3 regions of the Priestia sp. LL-8 genome follow, and region 2 is predicted to be linked to each of the others. Evidence: riboswitches for the same ligand, from Rfam matches in the RefSeq annotation. Region 2 holds a riboswitch; each other region holds the start of a gene.

Region 1 (7,684 bases), 2.2 Mb from region 2:
CCTTTTGCCACACACGTGTCAATTCCTTGACTTACATTCGGACGTTCAAATTCTAGAAAACACGTTTCTACTAAAATAGATGCGTCCCAATCATGCTTCATCGTAGAGATAAACTCGCGAATTTGATCGTTCCCTTCAGAATCTCTGCTTCCATGACCTACAAATAAAACTGATTTCATATAATGCCCTCCCATTTCTTAATCTCCACAAGGAGCTGGTTCTACTTTTATTTTTGGTGTTATATCCTGATAATCGAATCCATAAACGTTCTTCACACGCTTAAAGAATTTGTGAAACCGCTCATTAGGATGACCTTTTTCTTTATATTCACGGACAATGTTATCAACTATTTCAACAATGTCATCAGGCGCTATGCCTTCCGCCACAATTTGACCTGAATGCGCGTTGCGCCCAACCGTTTTAGCTCCTAAAAATAAGTCAAACGCACCTTTTCTATAGACAATGCCGATATCTTCTTGAACAGCACCGTAACAGGCCATACCGCATCCATTAATACCAAGCTTCAGCTCTTTTGGCATGTCCATTCCGCCGAGGCGCTTTTGTAATTCTTCCGTATGTGGGATGGCGTCGCTTTTTTCTCCATCACAAAAATCACACGCTTTAATTGTAAACACGTCTCCGACCGGAGATAATAAAAAGGAAGCTGCTTGAAGTTTTTCAATGATCACATCTGGATGAGCCGTTGGAATTTGCAATTTAATTTGATGATCAGGCGTATACTCCATCGTACCTTTTTCACCAACAACTTCTGCTAGTGTTGTCATTTGAACGGGCGTAAACTTCTTATTCGCAAGCCCTGGACTAACCGCCACTTCAAAAATAGACTCTATTGGCTGATGTACGACCGGAGAAGTAGTTTCACCTAAAATTGCTTGAAGCGCTTCTTCTGCAAGAGCTCGTGAAGCTGTTTTTTCTTCTTTTTTATTCTGAACAGCTTCAATAGCTGAAGCCGTTTGCTGTACAGTCTCCTCTTGATCAAGAGCCCATGGTTCTGCTTCTTTTCGAAGTCGCTGATGCGGTCTTAGCGGCTGTTCCGTTTGATTGAGGGTATATTTCCGCTGATACCCTCGCGGTGTAATCATCAAATCGTCATAAAAGAACGTAGATGAATTCCCAACAACAACGGTAGTCAGCATACCTATTTCATGGTTTAACATATCTTTTAAGTTCGTCATTACGACTTCTTCACGGTCACGATAAGCGCTTTTCACAAGGCCAACAGGCGTATCAGGAGAACGGTACTTTAATAGAATCCTCTGCGCTTCCACAATTTGTCTTGTTCTTCTTCCGCTTTTCGGATTATAAAAGGCTACTACAAAATCTGCTTGTGCAGCTGCTTCAATTCTTTTTTCAATTAACTCCCAAGGTGTAAGATGATCACTCAAACTAATCGTACAGGCATCATGCATCACGGGCGCCCCAAGGAGAGATGCGCATGAATTAATAGCCGAAATGCCAGGAATTACTTCCAGCTCTACGCCCGTTTCTTTTTTCCATCCTTTTTCGATCAACACTTCATACACAAGGCCGGCCATTCCGTATACTCCTGCATCTCCGCTTGAAATGACCGCCACTGTTTTCCCCGCTTCAGCTTGCTTTACAGCTTCTTGTGCACGGCTTACTTCTTCGGTCATTCCTGTACTAATAATTTGTTGATTCGTTAACAGTCCTTGAATTAATTCCACATAGGTTTTATAACCAATGATCATATCACTTTCTTGAATGGCTTCTCTTGCTCGCTGTGTGATATGCTCAAAGCTTCCTGGACCGAATCCAATAACTAGTAGTTTACCTTTCATGCTAGCTCCTCCTTTATGCGTTACTTTTTACTTTGTCAATTCCTTCTATGGAGTCACTGTTTTCTGGAGAAACGAAACCATTTTGATCATATTCATAAATAAGCGATTCCTTTATACTGCAGCCCCCTGCTAAATGCTCTTCAACAATTCGATGAGCTACGTTTTCAGTGACCTGCTTGTACCAATCTCCTGAAGGGTACACGATAGCTACAGGAGCATCTTTGCATCTTCCGTTACAGCGCGTGCGGGTTGTATGAACCGCTTCATCTAGATTCAGTTCGGTCACTTTATTTCGAATAGCCTGCGTGGCTTCTTCTCCACCTTTTCTCATACAGCTGCTTCCATTACAAATCAATACGTGATGCTTTGTTGCATTCAAGTTCCAAGTCGTCACACTCATTCTCTCCTTTACTAAAAAAACGCCTCTATCAATGATAGAGGCGCAGAAAATTCAAACTAAGTTTTTGCACTTCCACCTATATCCCGTAGGGTAAGCTTCGCATTAGAAAAAGGCTGGTTTCCTGACTTCGATTCATTACTTGATTGCGCCTTCCCGAATACAGTGGCATATGCAATCAGCTCCTCTTCACAGTGGCGGGTACCGCGCTGGCTTCACACCAGACTTCCCATTTAACGCAATGTGGTCATTGCGCACCTTTTTTGCACGATATGTAGTTTTAGGATATGAGAAAAACCCGCTTCGCTAATATGCGAGCGGGTAAAACGTCAGAATAAGAGTGTACACGAATGCCACTTTAAGCCAACGTTTCCCTTCCCGCTCCCCGGAGAAATAGAAACTTCACAATAAAGACAGGTCTCCTGACTTGTGTATCATTCTACTTGAGAACCTTCCCGTGATTTTTTCACAGTGGTTATACTCGTTCGTCCACACTTACAGTTGCGGGGGCAGTACTGGTCTTACACCAGTTTCCCTATTAAGCCTTCTTGGCATCTTTACTGTTGCTGTTTGATATATATGAACCTTTTAAACTATCAGAATAATAGAAGTAACTACCATATCATAGCGTACATTTTTTTTTATTTCAACTCTATTCTTTTCGTAAGATACAAGAAGCTATAAAAAAACAAGAGCATAAAGTCAGCTCTTGTTTTTCATTATATAGCTACTAATGTTAAATGAGGATCATTATAATACACGACTTCTGAAAGAACTTTACAGCCATTTGTTTTTGCAAAAGCTTCTCTCGCCTGCGTTTCAGTTTCAAATTCAAACATTTTCATTTCTTTTCCAGCATACACCGTCAGTACCCACATGAAAAGATTCGCCTCCGATTATTGTAGTGATCGCTATATCCACATTATGACGAAAGCATTTCCTTTTGAAAACCCATTCTACAAAACTTGTCACAAGAAACTTTTAAAAATTTAAAAACATTTTAACTTCTGTAAATGAACAAAATGTACAAAAGGTTGAAGTAGTATTATACCTCTTTAAAAAAGGTGCTTTTTTACCAACTGTTGCTTCACCAGTAAAAAAATATATAGTATTTATTAAAAAAAGAAGCCGGACAGTCGGCTTCTTTTTTAGGAAAGGAAAGTACAGACATCACAGTCCCGTCCCGCTCTTTGTTCTGCATAAAAAATACACTAATTAAATATTCCTTTCTTAAAGCAGAACCATGTTTGACTGCACATAGTGGTGAAGAAGCTTATACGTATGGTTCAATGAATCTTGATGCGTTCTCTCAAACGCATGAGAAGAATCAATTCCTGGACCAATTAAGCCGTGTACGATGTCATGCCCCGCACGAATAGCAGCAGAAGCATCTGATCCGTAAAACGGATAAATATCTAATTTATACTGAATATCATGCTGCTTAGCTAGCTCCACCAAATGCTTTCTCAAACCGTAATGATACGGTCCGCTTGAATCTTTTACACAAATAGACACGGTGTATTCATCAGTAGATTGTCCATCTCCCATAGCACCCATATCAACCGCTAAGTATTCTACCGTTTGAGGCGTAATGTTTGAATTCCCTCCGTATCCAATTTCTTCATTATTTGAAATGAGAAAATGCGTAGTGTATGGCAGTTCGATCTGTTCTTCTTGAATTGTTTTCATGAGCTGAAGCAATAAAGCTACGCTTGCTTTATCATCGAGATGACGAGATTTAATAAAACCGCTTTTGGTTATTTCTACACGAGGATCAAACGAAACAAAGTCGCCGACTTCAATTCCAAGGCTGCGAATATCTTCTGCGCTATGTACTTTTTCATCCAATCGAATTTCTATATTTTCTTGATTTCGCTCAGCTTTCCCTGCATCTTTATACACATGAACAGATGTTTGATGCATAAGGATGGTTCCTGTAAATACTTCTCCTGATGAAGTTTCAATTTCACAATATTCTCCTTCAATAGAATTGTAGCGAAACCCTCCAATCAGGTCGATTTTCAGACGTCCACTAGGTTTGATTTCTTTTACCATAGCACCTAATGTATCGACATGAGCCGTCAGCATGCGGTGATGATCTGTATCTTTACCGGGAATAGTAGCGACTAAGCCTCCTTTTCGATTGCGATACGTTTGAATATTTAGCTCTTTTACATAGTCTTCGACAAATGAAATCACCTTTTCTGTATTTCCAGAAGGACTGGGAATCGAAACAAGCTTTTTAATTAACTGAACAGTTTCCGTCATTATGACACTTCCTTTGTCTCTCATTTCTTTTATTTTACCATATGTTTCAAAAAAGATAACACGCAGCTCCAAACAAAAAAGCCGGGCAGCTGCCCGGCTTTTTTGTTTTAAGCTATGTTTGATTTCTTTAATTCATTTGTATAATTTAATGATTTTTGCTTATCAAACTCGCCTTCAGACTTGGACATTACAATTGCAGCTAGAGCATTTCCTACTACGTTAACTGTGGTACGCATCATATCAAGAATGCGGTCAATTCCTGCAATAAATGCCATGCCTTCAAGAGGGAAGCCCATAGATTCAAGCGTAGCAAGTACAACTACAAACGATGCCCCTGGTACACCAGCCATTCCTTTTGAGGTTAACATTAGCACAAGAAGGAGCTGAATTTGATCCATAATGGAAAGGTCAATGCCGTACATTTGAGCAATAAACAGCGATGCCAGCGCCTGATAAATGGTTGAACCATCTAAGTTAAACGTGTAGCCTGTTGGAATAACAAACGATGTAACCGATTTAGAACAACCGAAGTCTTCCATCTTTTTGATAAGAGATGGTAAAACGGCTTCTGAACTTGCCGTTGTAAAAGCAAGAAGCAGCTCGTCTTTTAACACTTTTATCAGCGTAAACATGCTTGTTCCAGCCATTTTAGCGATAATTCCAAGAACCACAAGCACAAAGAAAATCATGGTGAAGTAAACGGCGAACACTAATTTTCCTAATGGAATAAGTGATCCGACACCAAACTTTATAATATTAACACCAATAAGTGCAAATACACCTACTGGAGCAAATTTCATCACCAAATTAGTTACCCAAAACATTGCATCCAAGACGCCTTCAAAAAAGGCTAAAACAGGTTTTCCTCTCTCTCCAATCGAAGCTACGCCTACACCAAACAGTACGGAAAATAAAATGATTGGTAAAAGATCGCCTTCTGCTACCGACTGAAAGACGTTTGTCGGAACAATATGAAGAAGCTCCTGAGCAATCCCTGTACTTTCAGACGTTTTTGCCGTTGCCTCATATTGAGAAATATCGCTTTTTTCAATATGTCCCATATCAACCCCTGCACCAGGATGGAATAAGTTCGCGGCAATAATCCCCACTACAATCGCAATGGTTGTAACAATTTCAAAATAAAGAATTGTTTTTCCGCCAAGCTTACCTAATTTTTTGATATCGCCTACTCCTGCGACCGCTACGATTAATGCTGAAATCACGATCGGTACGACAATCATCTTAATTAAATGAATAAATATGTCTCCAACCGGCTGTAAAATAGAAATGGCTGTATCGCTTCCGTAAAAGATAGCACCTACAGCTACGCCTAAAATCAGTCCAATTAGAATCTGAGTTGCTAGACCTAACCTTTTCACTTTCTTGCTCCTTTCGCACAGTTGACTTTCATCCATCGAGCATATGCGGTTCCGCGAACCGTGTATAAATATACATCCTTACAGCACCTTATGTAAACAGTTCTTTACTAAAAGGATGTAAGGCCGCACATGCGAATTTTTAAAAGCCACGGTTCTGTTTTATCATATCAAATAATTGTTGTATATTGAGATTTTTTTGCTAAGTATTTTTCTATTTTTGCTATTTCAGCGAATTAATTAAAAAAATAAAATTTTATATTGAAATATGCATTTTAGGTTAGTATAATACGATACATGTTTATTTTTATTATTCGAATATAAAATTCTGAAAATTTTAATTATTCAACACGATAATAAAAAGCATTTATAATTTTGGAGGTTTTAATGTGTCAAACAAAGTTCCTTTTTCATTTATAGTGGTTATTGGCTTCATGCTTTTTGCCCTATTCTTCGGCGCAGGTAATTTAATTTTCCCTGCAATGTTAGGTCAGTCTGCTGGAAGCAATATTTGGTCAGCAAATGCTGGATTTTTAGTAACGGGTGTAGGTCTACCTCTTCTAGGTGTTCTCGCATTTGGTTTTTCCGGAAAAGAGGATCTGCAGTCTTTAGCTAGTCGTGTACACCCAGCTTTCGGTATTATCTTTACTACAATTTTATACTTGGCAATTGGACCGCTTTTTGCAATGCCAAGAACGGGAAGTGTTTCGTTTGAAATTGGCGTTAAGCCTTTTTTATCAGAAAATTCAGGTCACCTTCCCCTTATCATTTTCACGGTAATTTTCTTTACTATTACGTGCTTTTTTTCGCTAAATCCTGCGAAAATTGTCGATTTAGTAGGAAAAGTTTTAACACCTATTAAATTAACGTTTATTGGAATATTGGTAGTTGTAGCCGTTGTGAACCCAATTGGAAAATTTGAAGCACCAAGCGAAGCTTATACAACGCACGCATTCTTTAAAGGCTTCCAAGAAGGTTATTTAACAATGGATACACTAGCATCATTTGTTTTTGGAATTATTATCATTAATGCAATCAAAGAAAAAGGAGCAAAAACCAATCGACAAATTATCGCAATTTGTGCAAAAGCTACGGCTATCGCTGCCGTTATTTTAGCTCTTATTTATAGCGCATTGTCCTATATGGGTGCTTCAAGCGTATCAGAGCTTGGACGTCTTGATAACGGAGGTACGGTTTTGGCTGAAGTATCGAATTACTACTTTGGCTCTTACGGAGGAATTCTTTTAGGTCTGATGATTACCGTTGCTTGTTTAACGACAAGTGTAGGCCTTGTAACATCTTGTTCATCTTTTTTCCATAAGTTGTTTCCAAAGGTCTCTTATAAGTTGATTGCTGTCATTTTATCAGCATTCAGCGCGGTTGTAGCAAACTTTGGCTTAACGGAATTAATCGCTATTTCAGTTCCAGTCTTAACAGCTATTTATCCGTTAGCTATAGTGTTAATTGCTTTGACATTCTTACATCCTTTATTTAAAGGACGTTCAGAAGTTTACCAAGTAAGCCTTCTTTTCACGTTTATCGTTAGTTTGTTTGATGGCTTAAATGCTGCTGGATTCAAAATCGCGGCAGTAAACGATCTGTTTACATCGATTCTACCTATGTATGGAGTGGGTCTCGGCTGGGTAGTTCCTGCTATTGTAGGAGGATTAATCGGTCTTGGCATTACCTTCCTTCGTACAAATGATAATACGAACAGAAACACTTCAAGAAAATTGATTAAATAAAAAGAGGATGCATTTGCATCCTCTTTTTATTGTGGCGTTTTATAAATAAGGAGTTTTTTTCTCCGTTAACTTCACTTC
Region 2 (7,684 bases):
ACTCTTCCATATAAAAAAGATATCCCTTTACTTAACCTTGTTTTAACTGCAATTGTTTCACGTGAAAAAATCATATTTTCTATTTGACATTGGTTAACCAGGGTGTTATATTTAGATTTCTGGCTTTTCTTTAAGAGCTAGACATAGTGAAAGTAACTTGAGAGGATGTATCGTACAATGCAAGGTAAAAATACTGGCATTCGACACATGTCTTTGAACAAAACTTATTCACACTGGATCGGCTTCGGAGCCGTAAGGATGCAAGAGAGGTAGGGCTTGCGTCGTTTAGGTTAATCGATCATGTGGAAAAACAAACCGCGGCAATGGATGAAATCCATGCAAGCACAATCAATGCTAATTGTGCCCTAACAACAACGAAACATACAAAAACCGTAATCATGGATTTTATAAAGAAAGTAATCATTTTGTTTTTACACTTGCAAAAAGCAAGTTACTGATAAGAAACACGAACAAAAGCGAGCAGATGCATCTGCTCGCTTTTTTAATGATTATTTTTTATTTACTTTATCATTTCTTTTTTAGCGGATCTTATAAAAAAAGCCGAAACCACACTGGTTTCGGCTTTTTCTTATTGCTCTGCTAGTACATCAGCAAATGCTTTTGCATAAGGAGGAAGGTCTGGCGGACGGCGGCTTGAAATGATGTGGCCGTCGATTACGACTGCTTCATCATGCCAAATAGCTCCCGCATTTTCCATATCATCTTTGATTCCTGGCGTACTTGTTACGTTTCGGCCATCTAAGATTTTTGCAGAGATTAATACCCATCCTGCATGGCAGATTTGGCCGATTGGCTTTTGCTGTTCATCCATATGACGAACCATTTCAATTACTTCAGGGTAGCGGCGCAGTTTATCCGGCGCCCAGCCTCCAGGTACTAAAATAGCGTCATATTCAGCTGGATCAACATCTTTAAAAGCATAGTCGGATACGGCTGGAACACCGTATTTCCCCACGTACGTTTCGTTTGCTTTTTCTCCAACTAAATGTACTTCTGCTCCTTCTTCTCGAAGACGCATCACTGGATACCATAGTTCTAGATCTTCAAAGTCTGCACTAACAAGCGCAATAACTCTTTTATTTTCTAAACGCATCGTAACACCTCCGCCATCAGTATAGCATGTTGGAGAATAAGATTGAAAATAAGGGACTAACTTGTACATAATTAAAGGATTTTTCAAGTGCTCTTCCGAAAATTTTTGTATGCCAAATGGTCCAATTTTATATTTTCACTTGACTGGGGACAAACATCACACTACAATGTGTAGTGTGATGTTCATAATGTTGTAAAATTATCCAAATAAGAAAGACTTTCTGATTTAATTGCTACATTTCTTTTTTCGGGCTTTCACACTACATAATGTAGTGTTTTTCAAATACACTTAAAGGAGGAAGTAAAGTGAATAAAAACGTCGAAATTGGTTCACTTATTATTCGTTTAGTATTAGGTTTTACATTTTTAGTACACGGCTTTCAAAAATGGCAAGGCGGGATTGAAAATACAGTAGGGTTCTTCGATAGCTTAGGAATCCCTGGTTTCATGGCATATATTGTTGCAACGATTGAACTTGTAGGCGGTATTCTTATTATTCTTGGTTTAGCAACAAGAGTCATAGGTGCTTTATTTATAGCAGTAATGCTCGGCGCTATTTTCACAGCCAAGCTTAAAAGCGGATTTGTTGGCGGATTTGAGTTTGATATCACCTTAATTGCAATGTCTGCTCACCTATTTCTTGCAGGAAGCCAGTTCCTTGCTCTTGATAAAGTGGTATTTAAAAAGAAAGAAACTGCTTTTTCTCTTCAAGAAGAAAGCAGTAAATAAAAAAGAAAGCTTATACTCTCCCAATATAAGCTTTCAGGTTAGTCCCGCCGTTTGAGGCGGGCTTTTTTTATATTTGAAGCAGTAAATTCGCAAATAAAGAAGAGCGCTCGGACAACGTATCAATTTGAATATGTTCATATTCCGCATGTATTCCTTTTCCGCATGCTCCTAATCCATCCAACGTGGGAACACCAATGGCCGCTGTAAAATTGCCATCACTTCCGCCGCCAACAGCCGCTTCTTCTAATTTCATACCCAGTTTGGCCGCAATTGACTGAGCGCATTCAAATAACTCTTCCGTTTGTTTAGACTTCACCATCGGAGGACGGTTCATGCCTCCCGTTACTTCGAGCTTTATCCCTTTTAAGATGGGTGTTAAGTTCAAAATAATATCCGTCATACGTTTCGCTTCTTCTTCTGTAGAAACACGTAAATCTACGTGTGCTTCTGCATATTCCGGCACTACATTTGTACCGCTGCCTCCTGTAAATGTTCCAACGTTCACCGTTGTACCTTTTTCATAATCTGTTAAGCCCTGCAAGAAAATCACTTGGCGCGCAAGCTCTTCAATCGCATTGATTCCTTCTTTGTGGTGATTACCCGCGTGTGCTGCTCGTCCCCATACTTTTACGGTGAAAATTCCCGCTCCTTTGCGCGACGTTTTTAACGCACCTGAACCCGCCACAGCCGGTTCCGCTACTAGCACTGCTTCACTTCTTTGTGCTTCTTCTTCAATGTATTTTTTAGAAGAAATTGACCCAATCTCTTCATCCGAATTGCAGAAAAACACAATTTTTTTATCGAGCGATAAGCCAAGCTCTTGAATCGCTTTAATCGCCCATATAGATTGCACAATGCCGCCTTTCATGTCTAAAATTCCCGGACCGTACAGCTTGTTTCCCTCTGTTCTTAGACTTAGCCTTCCCTTTTCCCATACCGTGTCAAAGTGACCGATAATTAAAAGCTGCTTTTCTCCTTCTCCAATCGTAAATTTCAAATGGTTTCCTACTTCTTTTTCTTCTATAATTTCGTAGCCTACTCCTAAACGCTTTTGAAACAGCTCCGTTAAATACATTCCACACTGATCTACTAACTCTTTACTGTAGGACGGTGATTCTTTTTTCACAAATCCAACTAAATCTTCAAGCATCTCTTGTTCGTGTTCTTTTAAATAACTAAATACACTTTGTTCTACCATTACCTGACTCAAATCAATTCCTCCTCCAAACAACCCCTGCTGCTTGCATTAAATGCTTTTATTTATCGTACGTATAACTATGTTCTACGTTTCACATAACGACCTTAAATTATCCTTAATTATAATGGTTTTCAGACAATTTTCCATCCTTTAAATACAGATAATACTTTAACTTATTCATAACCGACCGAAAATAGCCATAAACTTCAACAAATTCATACAAAAAAGCTTCAATCTTTAACAGATTAAAGCTTTCGTTTGACTAATTGACATTTATTTTAATATTTTTCCCTTTTGACTTCACACTCACAAAAACAAACATAGACACTAAAAAAATAAACAAAATAACGCCAACCATTTCAAAGTTTACTTCGGCCCATGGGTTAAAGAAAGTGAATGCTAAATAGAGTGACACACCATACGCGAGGACAACAATAACCCAGCCCATCAAGCGGGAAGCAGATCGCCCAAACTTACTCGATTCATTCACCATTTTATGTACAATCAGTGAATCGATTGTATCTGTCAGCATCATACCAAACATAAATACTAGTCCTAATAAAAGCGGCGTATACTTGCCTGCGTTCCCTACAGCTAGAGACCACACGGCCGTTTGACTGACCGTTTCGGCTGCTAAAGCGAACAATGCTCCTACAAGAATAATTAAAAAAGGATTCGTTGTTCCTTTTGCGATTTTCGGAATAAACTTCCCTTTTAACCCGCTCAGCTCAAACTCTTCCTCTTTATTTTTGGTTCGAAGCAAATGATATGTGTTTAATGTCCCGATTAGAAAGAGGGAGATAATGGATACCCAGGATGCAAAATGATCGAAATACGATGGAAACGTAAAATTCTTCATCACCACGCCAAGCACCCCGGCCGTGACGGCCACCATTCCTCCGTGACCTAGTGAAAACAGCGTGCCGACCCACGGGGCAAAACGGCTCCCCATTCGCCAATTATATCGGGTCTGGCCATCAATAAAAGCTAAGTGATCTGCATCCAATCCGTGCCTGATTCCTAATAAAAAGACAAGTAAAAAAACTGATAAACCTTCCATTTCCTACACTCCTTTTTTTAAAATAAAACATAAAAAAGCCTCAATTCTATAGAAATTGAGGATGTGTCGGCATATGAAAATAAACAGCAATTGCTCACTGCGTACCTTGATACACCGCCTCTTTCCTAGAAGAGTCAAGTGTACAGAATAGGTAGGTCTCCTGGCTTGAGATCATCATTTTCTACCGCCTTCCCCGTTTTGAGTGACGATAAGATAGAAAACTCCCTGCTTACAGTGGCTGGACCGCTCGAGATTTGCACTCGATTCCCTGTTACCTCTTACGCTATGTAAGAGCACCTAAACTGTGCGAATGATTCATTTTCTTACTCATTATACTAGTACCGCTTACAAATGAATAGAGAAAATTCAAATAAAAAAGCCCTGCTAAGCTTTACATGCTTAGCAGGGCTTTTTAAAGCAATTAAATTACTTCTACCGTTACGTCTACGTTACCGCTGATTGCTTTTGAATACGGGCAGTATGAGTGAGCTAGGTCTACATATTTTTTCGCTGTTTCTAAATCTAAGCCTTCGATATGAGCTTCAAGCGCTACGGCAATTTTTACTCCTTGATCAGCTTTATCTGGAAGCAGCTGAACAGTAGCTTTTACTTCACTGCTTTTGATTTCTACGTTATGTTTTTTCAACATAAATTCTAACGCACTGTTGAAACAAGCACTGTATCCAGCTGCAAATAGCTGCTCTGGGTTTGTTGCTGTTGTTGCTTCTCCACCAAGTGCTGGAGGTGTTGCAACATCTAAATTAAAGATATTATCTAAAGAATGAACTTCTCCTGTTCTTCCACCTGTGTTAACGACTGTTGTTTCATATAAAGCTTTCATGTATAAATCTCTCCTCTTTTTTAGTAATTTTATTAAAAATTTTTTATTTATCGTTTCTGTAATTTAATTGTACACAATTTAATTTTAAAAAACAAGTATTAAATGCATTAAAAATTTCCCAATAAAAAAAGCCGCGTATTTGCGGCTTTTTCTTAATAATATTGAGACTGCCCGTCATAAGCTGATTTTCGAAAAATAGACAGATTGGTAATAGCTCTCATAATTTTGGTATTGAAAATAACATAATGAATAAACAACGCGAGCAAGCAGCCTAGAATAGCTCCTGTTAACACATCGAATGGATAGTGAACGCCAACCCATACGCGTGAAAATGCAATGAGTGCACCCATTACAACCCACATGCGCCCTGAACGTTTGAAATGTAGCCAAATGGTAAAAGTGATAACTAATGCAGACGTAGCATGATCGCTTGGAAATGAAGAATTCGCGGCGTGATCAATAAGCTGATTCACGTGGTGAGAGATAAATGGACGATCTCGATAAGCAAATAAACTAATCACTTTATTAATAATGACTCCTGTGGCACAAGCACATAAAGCTTGGAATGCTACAACACGGCTGCCGTTTTTATTAATAAGTAAAAACAAGCCGAGTAAAACAATAAGTACATACTGGGCATAATCTGCAAAGAATACCATCAGCGAATCTACAAACTTCACATGCGAGGCGTACTGATTCACCGCATGGAAAATGGTATAGTCTACTGAATTAATAGCTGATAACATAATCGAAATCCTTTCTTATTTTTAAATGTCATTAGCTATCTTATCAGTTTCTGAAGAAAATGAACATGTTTTTGTCAGAAGCTTCCTAACTGGTATTTATAAATAACGTAGTCAGGCTGAGTGGTAAGCCAACAGATTTTTGCCCATTAACTTACCTGCGAATGATCCACGATGTTTTTTTGCAAAAAGATTTCTTCTAAAGAAGGCTCTTCTACGTGAATTTGATAAATATCGATGCCGCATTGAATCAATTCGCGAATAATCAGAGGGATATTTCTCTCTTTTTGAAGCATCACTTTTGTGTACGTGTGATGGTATTCCACGTCCGGACTCACCGTACGGAAAAACTGTTGAATATATTCTTTATGACTGCTTGGGTAAGGATCATGTTTAATCATCACCGTTTTTTTCGCTTGGTATTGAAAACGCAGTTCTTCCATTGTCCCTTCTACTAAAATAACACCATTTTTCATAATCGCTACACGTGTACAAATCTTCTCAACTTCATTTAAATTATGAGACGTCATAAAAATTGTCTTGCCCTGATTTTGAAGTTCTCTTATTAATTCATGAATGTGGAGAGCAGATTCAATATCTACTCCAGAAGTTGGTTCATCTAAAAAGATAAGATCTGGGTCTGTTACAATCGCTTGAGCAATTCCTAACTTCTTTTTCATTCCAAATGAAAACTTTCCAACTTTCTGATGGTCATGTCCTTCTAATCCTACTTTCTTCAGTACATTACTACAGTGTTCTTTAGAAAAACGATGTCCGTTTATCTTTAAAAAATAGCGCAAATGATTGAGTGCCGTCATCTCATCATAAAAGGTAGCATAGTCAGGAAGCACACCTATTTTCTTCTGAAGCTCTAAATCAATATCACTCTGTCCCAGCAGCATAAATTCTCCTGCTGAAGGGAATGAAACGCCGGTAAGCATATTAATAAATGTAGACTTCCCTGCTCCGTTCCTCCCTAAAAATCCGTAAATTTCTCCTTGTGGGACTTGCAAATTAATACTATTAACAATTGTTTTAGATCCATACTTTTTAGTTAATTTACTTGTTTCAATAGCATACATATTATACTTCTCTCCTTTTAAAACTCCAAAGTGCCGTACATAAACAGAGTGCTGCAAAAATAAGAAGAACCGTTAAATACCCTTTCTCCAACTTTAAATAGTAGTAGGGTGTCACATACTTAAACCATGCAATGTACGCTTTTGATGAAAATATGCTCCATCCACTCAGTACCGGTAGAACAAACGATAAAATAATTGATAAAAACATAGTATGAGTTGGACTTGGTATTAAAGCTGAAAGCATTAAAACAAATGAAATGATACAAACGGTGAATAGCAGGCACTCTAAAAATATATAAAAAGAAAAATGATGCGAAATAAACCCAATCAGTAGAAAAGAAATAGAGATACAAACAAGCCAGAAACAACAAATTCCTAAGAATTTCCCTAGTACAATACGCTCTCTTGATGTTTTGGTAACTAAAAACCTGGCTGTTCTTGTTTTAATTTCTTGATTAATAACATTATGAGAAAGACTTGAAATAAACAAAGGTCCGAACCCGAGAAGCATCACCAAAATCCCCCCGTTGGCTCCATCTCGAATCTGTGCGCTCGTCAGTTGACCTCCAAGTTGACTAACTAGATGGGCTATTCCATAGGAAGCACCGCATACGATTAAAATAACGATAATTGATTTAACACTTTTAAATAAGCTTTGAAACTCTTTCACACTAATGGCCCACATTTCGAAAATCTCCTCGTAAATAAGTTTGACTGCTATCATCCAATAAAAGGATGATTTATTTCCTCCGGTAAAGCTTTTTTCTCTTTGGGCTTTCCGTTCCAAGAAAAATTTGTCCATATGCGCAGCAGCTTTTCCACCGGTCCAGTTTGGAATTTTTGCACGTACATATAACTGCCGATCAGCTGAATTCCGTATATACCGATGCAGACAAAAATCCCTGCTATCATGCCGAG
Region 3 (7,684 bases), 4.4 Mb from region 2:
AAGGACAGCCTCTGGGTTGTCTTTTTTCTCTCTTCAAGATCATAAAAAAGGAGACTAGTATGAAAACTGAACAACTGATTCATTTTTTTAAAGAAGAAGCCATAAAAGCAAATGAACAAACCTTTCCAATCTATGTACAATCGTTTACTCATTTATGGACATACAAATGGGGAACACTTGAAAACATTCCAGAAGAAATTGATGACTTAATTACTACACGTGCGTTAGAACTTGGACTTATTCACTTAAAAAAAGCTGACTAATCAATAAGAAAATTAGTCAGCTTTTGTGTTTATAGATCATCAAATCCATTCGCATCTGATGCTTTTGTATATTGTCGTGATTTCTGTTCAAAGAAATCCGTTTTCCCTAAATCTACCTCTTGATAAGCAATAATCCAACGAAGAGGATTTTCAATCGGTGCTTCTGGGAAAGCAGCTCGACCGAAGCCTAACTGATTACAGCGTTTATTAGCCATGTATTCAATATACTGCTGCAGCTCTTTCATCGTGATGCCGTCGAATTTTTCTCCGATAACAGATTCCGCCCATTCAATTTCAAGACGAGCTGCCTCTTGGAACGTTTCAACTACAAACGTTTCTAGCTCCTCCGTACGATAAGCTGGATTTTCATTTAGTACTTCCTTGAAAATCTTTTCAAATAACCCAACATGAAGCTGTTCATCACGATTGATATAGTTAATCATAGTAGATGTCGCCACCATCTTTTGATTTCTCGCAAGATTATAGAAGAACGCAAATCCGCTATAGAAGAAGAGACCTTCTAAAATAACATCATATACCATAGACTTTAAAAAGTTTTCAACCGTTGCTTCTTCGCTAAATGCTTTATATCCGTTTGTAATAAAGTCATTTCTAGCGCGAAGCTTTTCGTCTGTGCGCCAGTATTCAAATACTTCATCTTGTTTTCCTTTTGGTACAAGACTTGATAAAACATATGAATACGAATGATTATGAACCACTTCTTGCTGCGCTAAAATAATCATTAGAGCATTAATCGAAGAATCGGTTACATAGTCAGCTACTTTGCTAGCATAATCTGATTGAATACTGTCCAGTAGCGCCAGCAAGCCAATAATTTTTAAAAAGCTCTCTTGTTCGTCAGCCGTTAACTGAGGGAACTGCTTAATATCTTGACCCATATTAATTTCAAACGGCGTCCAGAAGTTAGCTAGCATACGCTTGTATTTAGGGAACGCCCATGAAAATCGGACGTCATCCCAGTTTAAAATATTTGAGCTCTTGCCGTTGATGATTCCTGTCGAACGGTTCGGAGCTGTTTCGTTCATTAATTCTCGTTTTAACATGCTTGTCATCAATTATTCACTCCTTTTAACTATGACAGCTTTCACATTCTTCAATGACTTCACTTGATGTTGAACGTACGTAGTAGGTCGTTTTTAACTTTTCTTTCCATGCCGTCATATGAAGATCCAGCAGCTCTTTTGCTCGGATATCATTTTGCACATATAAGTTGAATGAAATGGATTGATCAATATGGCGCTGGCGCTTGGCGTTTTGCTTAATGCTCCAGTGCTGATCAATTAAATAAACGGACTTATAATACCAGTTTGTTGCTGGTGATAAATCTGGTGCCGTCACCGGGATTTTATAGTTTTTCTTTTCCTCTGAATAAAACTTACGGAAAATCGGATCAATACTCGCAGTAGAACCCGCGATAATAGATGTTGATGAATTAGGTGCTACAGCCATTAAGTATCCATTTCTTATCCCATTGTTTTGAACTTCGTTACGCAGTTCACTCCACGCTTCGCTTGTGTATTTACGTGTTTCAAAATAAGCGCCTGACTCAAAATCTGAGCCTTTAAATAATGGATATGCGCCTTTTTCTTTAGCTAAGTTCATGCTTGCCTGTACGGTTAAGTAAGCAATTTGCTCATACAATTCATCGCAATATGCTACCGCTTCATCTGTTTCCCATGCTATTTTCTTTAAGGCAAGCAAGTGGTTCCAACCAAATGTCCCAAGCCCTACTGCGCGGTATTTTTGGTTTGTTAGTTTTGCTTGAAGTACCGGCAAATCATTTAACTCAATAACGTTATCAAGCATGCGTACTTGAATTGGAATTAAACGTTCAAGCACATCTTCAGTTACGGCTCTCGCTAAGTTAATAGAAGAAAGATTACATACAACAAAATCGCCCGGATTCTTTGTAATAATAATTTTTCCGTCTTCCGTAATTTCCTCCGTTACGACCGTTGTGCTTTGATTTTGCGTAATTTCTGTACATAAGTTGCTGCAGTAGATCATGCCCTCGTGGCGGTTTTGATTAGCTCTGTTAACCGTATCACGATAGAACATATAAGGCGTTCCAGTTTCAAGCTGCGAAAGCATAATGCGCTTGAAAATTTCAATAGCAGGTACTGTTTCTCTTGAAAGCTGTTCATTATTTACACACTCAGCGTAACGAGTGCGGAACGAACCGCTGCCTTCTTCTTCATCATAAAAATCTTCTAACGAGTAGCCCATCAGCGTACGAACTTCGTGAGGATCGAATAAGTGCCAGTCTTCACGTGCTTCTACTTTTTCCATAAACAAATCTGGCAAACATACGCCAGTGAATAAATCATGCGTGCGCTGACGTTCGTCACCATTGTTCAAACGCGCGTCTAAGAATGAAAAGATGTCTTTATGCCATACGTCTAAATATACGGCAATAGCTCCTTGTCGTTGACCTAGCTGATCGACACTTACAGCCGTATTATTTAGCTGTTTCATCCATGGAATTGTTCCTGATGATACGCCTTTAAAACCTTTTATATCACTTCCTCGGCTTCTAATATGACCGAGGTAGACACCAATTCCGCCTCCATTTTTACTAAGCGTGGCCAAATCTGTATTGCTATCATAAATACCGCGTAAGCTGTCATCAATCGTATCAATAAAGCAGCTAGATAGCTGTCCATAGCTCTTTCCTGCGTTTGAAAGTGTTGGTGTGGCAACCGTCATATATAGACTAGAAAGCGCCCAGTACGCTTCTTTTACTAATGCTGTTCGATTTTCTTTCTTTTCTTGAGACATCAGCGTCATAGCAATGATAAGAAAACGTTCTTGCGGTAATTCGTATACGCGCTTATCATGTGATGTCGCTAAATAGCGATCTGCTAATGTCAGCAATCCAATGTATGTAAATAAACGATCGCGTTCAGGAATAATGACTGAGGCAATTTCATTAATTTCTTCTTCTGTATATGTTTTTAATAGCTGTTTATTATAAATGCCAATTTTTGTTAGTTCTTGAATAAGCTGATAAAACGAACCGTACTTCTCTTTTTTATCGTAACCTCGGTTGTCCGCTGCTTTTCGATATAGTTCGTTTAAGTAGACGTCTGCCGCTACGTACGTCCAATCTGGTTCTTCCATTGAAATACGCTCTAAGGCTGCTAAAATTAGGACGTTTGCAACCTTTTCGTCCGTCATATTTTCCTTTACTGTAACAGTTTGAATAACCTTTTCCTCATACAAAGAAAAATCAAGCTGCGTAAATTCTTTTTTTAAACGTTCAATATATGCAGTTAATTCATGTAGAATTGTAGGCTTTAATGTATTCACCATAAAGATGGCTCCTCTCTTCACTTCAAAATAAAAAAATCGCTCACCGTACCTCGGTGAGCGAATAGAACGAAGATAGAAGAAGACACTAAGTCTTTTCTCAATCCTCGCTCTACCCTCTCACCTCCCGAAGAAGATAAAACGACATAAAAAAGGCAGGTCTCCTGACTTATGCTTCTTTTTACTTTAAGGCCTTCCCATGATGTTTAATCACAGTGGATCTCCTTATTTCATCAGCATTCACAGTTGCGGGGACAGCTTTGGATTTTCACCAAATTCCCTTTTAAGTCTTTTTATCAGACACCTTTTTCACTGGAAAACACAAAATATAGTATTTTATTATCAATTTCAAAACAACATATTGTGTTATGTTATAAACACATTATATAGGACAACTCAGAAAACTATCAACCTATTTTCAAAAATAATTTTGTTTTTTACGATAAAATCCTTCGACTTTTTTCATCAAACTATTCCATCATAACATGTTTTGACACGCTTGATGGAACAATGTGCTCTTTTTAAAAAATTTGTCTTATTTTTCTACTAAACATTGACAACCTCAATAAAAAAACCGTTTTTCATAAAAAACGGTTTTTACTTATTTGTATTCTTTTTCAAATGCTGTGATTGTTTTGATAAACTTTTTATCAATATCGTATCCTATCCCCGGTTTTTCCTTCACCTTTATTACTCCGGCTTCTACCTCTACTTCGGGCTTAATAATATCTTTTTCCCAATAGCGAGACGACGCAGAAATGTCACCTGGTATCGTGAAAGAAGGCAGTGTGGCAAGGGCAATGTTATGAGCTCGTGAAATCCCGGCTTCTAACATTCCTCCAACCCAAAGCCTTACACCGTGCTGGGCGCATAAATCATGAATTTGCTTTGCTACGGACAGTCCGCCAACTCGACCGATTTTCACATTGATAATCTTGCAGCTTTTTTGTTCGATTGCATGACGTGCATCTTCATAGCTCACAATACTTTCATCTAAGCAAATCGGCGTCTTCATTTGCTTTTGTAACAATCGATGATCAAGGATATCATCAGAACTTAACGGCTGTTCAATCATCATTAAATTCAATTCATCTAGTTTCTTCAATGAATCACTATCGCTTAACGTATAGGCTGAATTGGCATCAGCCATAAGAGGAATGCTTGGAAATTCATCTCGAATTTGTTTCAGTAGCTCATAGTCGGCACCCGGCTTAATTTTCACTTTAAAGCGCTTATAACCATCTTTCATGTACGTCTTTATTTGTTCTTTCATGATGGAAATATCATTTAAGCCAACTACCACGCCAGCTTCTACAGCAGGCCTTACTCCGCCAATTACTTCAGCTAACGGCTTATTTTGCCGCTTTGCATACAAATCCCATACAGCACAGTCCAAAGCTGCTTTAGCCATGTTGTTCCGCTTTAGAGGTTTGAATAACTTTTGAACATCCTCTGGTTTTTGAAGCTGCTGATGAAGAAGCGAAGGAATTAAAAAATCCTCTAACATATGAAAACATGTCTGAATCGTTTCTTCCGTATACCAAGGAGATGAAAAAGCAACGACTTCTCCCCACCCTGTAAATCCTTTTTCATCTTCTACTTCAAGCAAAATCAATTCTCGATCCTGCACTGTACCATAGCTTGTTGAAAAAGGAGAAAGAAGCTTCATGTCAATTTTATAAAGATGTACTTTTTTTATAATCATCGATTAGCTTCCTTTCTGTATGAACGATGATAGCTTCCGGCGTATGATTTTATTAGAAGCCGTTCGCGGCAGCTCCTCTACTCGAACGAAATACTTTGGAAGTTTGTACTTTGCTAAAAATTGTTGAATGTGTAAAGATAATTCTTCATCTGAAACGTTCTCGTTTACAACAATACATGCAGCTGGCACTTGTCCCCATTTTTCATCAGCTACTCCCGTTACACCGGCCTCTTTAACAGCGGGATGCTTCAACAAAACATTTTCAATTTCAGCTGGATATACATTTTCCCCACCTGAAATAATAAGGTCCGAACGTCTGTCTAATACATATAGAAATCCTTCTTCATCCACTTTCCCAACATCTCCTGTATAGAACCAACCTTGTTGAATTGCTTTTTTAGTAGCCTCAGGTTTATTTAAATATCCTTTTGTAACATTTGGACCTTTAACGATGATCTCTCCTGCTTCCCGTGTTTCATTTCCATTCTCATCTACAATTTTCATCTCACACGGAAATAATGGTTTACCTGCTGAGCCAAGTTTTCGCAAACTGTCTTCAGGTGAAAGCGTAACGAACTGTGAAGATGTTTCTGTCATTCCATACGTTTGATAAACAGGAATTTCTTTATTCACACAAGCCTCTAAAATAGTAAGCGGTGCGGGTCCCCCTCCTAAAAGCATACAGCGAAATGTATTTGGATATTTACGTTCAGCTAATTCATCCAGCATATTCGACAGCATGGAAGTGACAACCGAAATAATTGTTACTCCTTTGTTTTCAATTGCTTCATTCACCGCTCTTGCTTCAAATCGTTCTTCTAAAATGATTTTCATTCCGTAAAAGACGCTTCGCATTAAAATGGATAAGCCGCTAATATGAAATAAAGGAACCGCTATAAGCCAGCAGTCTTTTTCATTTAATCCTAAATTAAGCGCTGAACCAACGGAACTCCACCAATGATTTCCATATGTCTGCAGCACTCCTTTTGGATTACCTGTTGTTCCAGACGTATACATAATGGTGAACGTCTCCTCGAGATTCCACGTTTTCTGAAAATACGTTTCTGTTTCTGGAGAACTTTTTAAAGAAGATGAAAGAAGCTGAGTAATGGAACTTTGGAACTCTCTCGTCAAAAATGCTTCATCCGTAACAAGCAACGACACGTTTGCATCTGTTAGCTGATAATTGATTTCGTCATTTGTCAAACGCGTATTGACGAGCAGTACCCGAGCGCCAATATAAGAAACCGCATGTAAAATCTCAATAAACTCCACGCTATTTTTCATGCATAAAGCAATGGTATCACCTTGCTTTACACCGTTAAACGAAAGCTGCTGCGCTACTTTTTGAACACGTTTATGAAGCTCTTGAAAAGTAAGCGACGTTTGCGGTGTTTCTACCGCCACTCGATTTGGCGTCAAATATGCTCTTTGCATAAGCCCATTAGGAATCGTTTGGCCACTCATAAATTTCTCTCCTTTTTATACTAATTAACTAAATCAAATTGAAAAAACAGCCTGATGATAATCACCAAGCTGTTTCAGCTGTTTAAGGGAAACGTGGGAACTGTTGGAAGTCTGGATTGCGTTTTTCCTTAAATGCATCGCGACCTTCTTTTGCCTCGTCCGTTGTGTAATAAAGAAGCGTTGCGTCACCCGCAAATTGCTGGATACCAGCTAAGCCGTCCGTATCAGCGTTAAATGCTGCTTTTAAGAAACGAAGAGCCGTTGGACTTTTTTCTAACATCTCTTCACACCATTGAATTGTTTCAGCTTCAAGCTGCTCTAGTGGAACGACCGTGTTTACTAATCCCATGTCTAGTGCTTCTTGAGCATTGTACTGACGGCATAAGAACCAGATCTCACGCGCTTTCTTATGACCTACGATGCGAGCTAAGTAACCAGAGCCATATCCTGCATCGAAGCTTCCAACTTTAGGTCCTGTTTGTCCAAAGACTGCGTTATCCGCTGCAATTGTTAAGTCACATACAACGTGAAGAACGTGGCCTCCACCAATTGCATAGCCTGATACCATCGCAACAACCGGCTTTGGAATTACGCGAATTAAACGCTGTAAATCCAGAACGTTTAGACGTGGAATTTCATCTTCTCCTACATAGCCGCCGTGGCCGCGAACTTTTTGGTCTCCGCCTGAGCAAAATGCTTTATCTCCAGCACCTGCTAATACAATTACTCCAATGCTTGCATCGTCACGAGCATAAGCAAATGCATCGATCAATTCCATTACTGTTTTTGGACGGAATGCATTGTGCACTTCCGGACGGTTAATCGTAATTTTAGCGATTCCGTTATATGTTTCGTATAAAATGTCTTCATACTGACGTGCTGATGTCCATTCAACTGTCATCTTTATTTCCTCCTAATT

Evidence for each region. Region 2 has a riboswitch for cobalamin ahead of U9R83_RS01685 (HoxN/HupN/NixA family nickel/cobalt transporter). Riboswitches for the same ligand answer to the same signal wherever they lie in the genome.
Region 1: linked by a shared signal. The riboswitch ahead of U9R83_RS12950 ((2Fe-2S) ferredoxin domain-containing protein) and the one ahead of U9R83_RS01685 (HoxN/HupN/NixA family nickel/cobalt transporter) in region 2 are both predicted to bind cobalamin.
Region 3: linked by a shared signal. The riboswitch ahead of U9R83_RS24370 (ribonucleoside-diphosphate reductase subunit alpha) and the one ahead of U9R83_RS01685 (HoxN/HupN/NixA family nickel/cobalt transporter) in region 2 are both predicted to bind cobalamin.

Annotation. Positions count from the first base shown of each region.
Region 1 is NZ_JAZAQH010000001.1:2,544,743-2,552,426, forward strand. Features, by position in the region: gene U9R83_RS12940 (sirohydrochlorin chelatase) at 1-179, opposite strand, end outside; gene cobJ (precorrin-3B C(17)-methyltransferase) at 198-1,820, opposite strand; gene U9R83_RS12950 ((2Fe-2S) ferredoxin domain-containing protein) at 1,834-2,214, opposite strand; cobalamin riboswitch at 2,315-2,494, opposite strand; cobalamin riboswitch at 2,613-2,791, opposite strand; gene U9R83_RS12955 (hypothetical protein) at 2,937-3,095, opposite strand; gene U9R83_RS12960 (M42 family metallopeptidase) at 3,448-4,485, opposite strand; gene U9R83_RS12965 (cation:dicarboxylate symporter family transporter) at 4,593-5,864, opposite strand; gene brnQ (branched-chain amino acid transport system II carrier protein) at 6,251-7,606, shown strand; gene U9R83_RS12975 (hypothetical protein) at 7,646-7,684, opposite strand, start outside.
Region 2 is NZ_JAZAQH010000001.1:307,950-315,633, reverse strand. Features, by position in the region: gene U9R83_RS01700 (type 1 glutamine amidotransferase domain-containing protein) at 590-1,114, opposite strand; gene U9R83_RS01695 (DoxX family protein) at 1,420-1,842, shown strand; gene U9R83_RS01690 (M20 family metallopeptidase) at 1,910-3,073, opposite strand; gene U9R83_RS01685 (HoxN/HupN/NixA family nickel/cobalt transporter) at 3,303-4,100, opposite strand; cobalamin riboswitch at 4,234-4,416, opposite strand; gene U9R83_RS01680 (organic hydroperoxide resistance protein) at 4,522-4,941, opposite strand; gene U9R83_RS01675 (undecaprenyl-diphosphatase) at 5,094-5,687, opposite strand; gene U9R83_RS01670 (ABC transporter ATP-binding protein) at 5,834-6,766, opposite strand; gene U9R83_RS01665 (ABC transporter permease) at 6,768-7,451, opposite strand; gene U9R83_RS01660 (DUF418 domain-containing protein) at 7,487-7,684, opposite strand, start outside.
Region 3 is NZ_JAZAQH010000001.1:4,668,838-4,676,521, forward strand. Features, by position in the region: gene U9R83_RS24360 (hypothetical protein) at 60-263, shown strand; gene U9R83_RS24365 (ribonucleotide-diphosphate reductase subunit beta) at 293-1,336, opposite strand; gene U9R83_RS24370 (ribonucleoside-diphosphate reductase subunit alpha) at 1,353-3,596, opposite strand; cobalamin riboswitch at 3,731-3,916, opposite strand; gene menC (o-succinylbenzoate synthase) at 4,195-5,298, opposite strand; gene U9R83_RS24380 (o-succinylbenzoate--CoA ligase) at 5,302-6,765, opposite strand; gene menB (1,4-dihydroxy-2-naphthoyl-CoA synthase) at 6,848-7,666, opposite strand; gene menH (2-succinyl-6-hydroxy-2,4-cyclohexadiene-1-carboxylate synthase) at 7,683-7,684, opposite strand, start outside.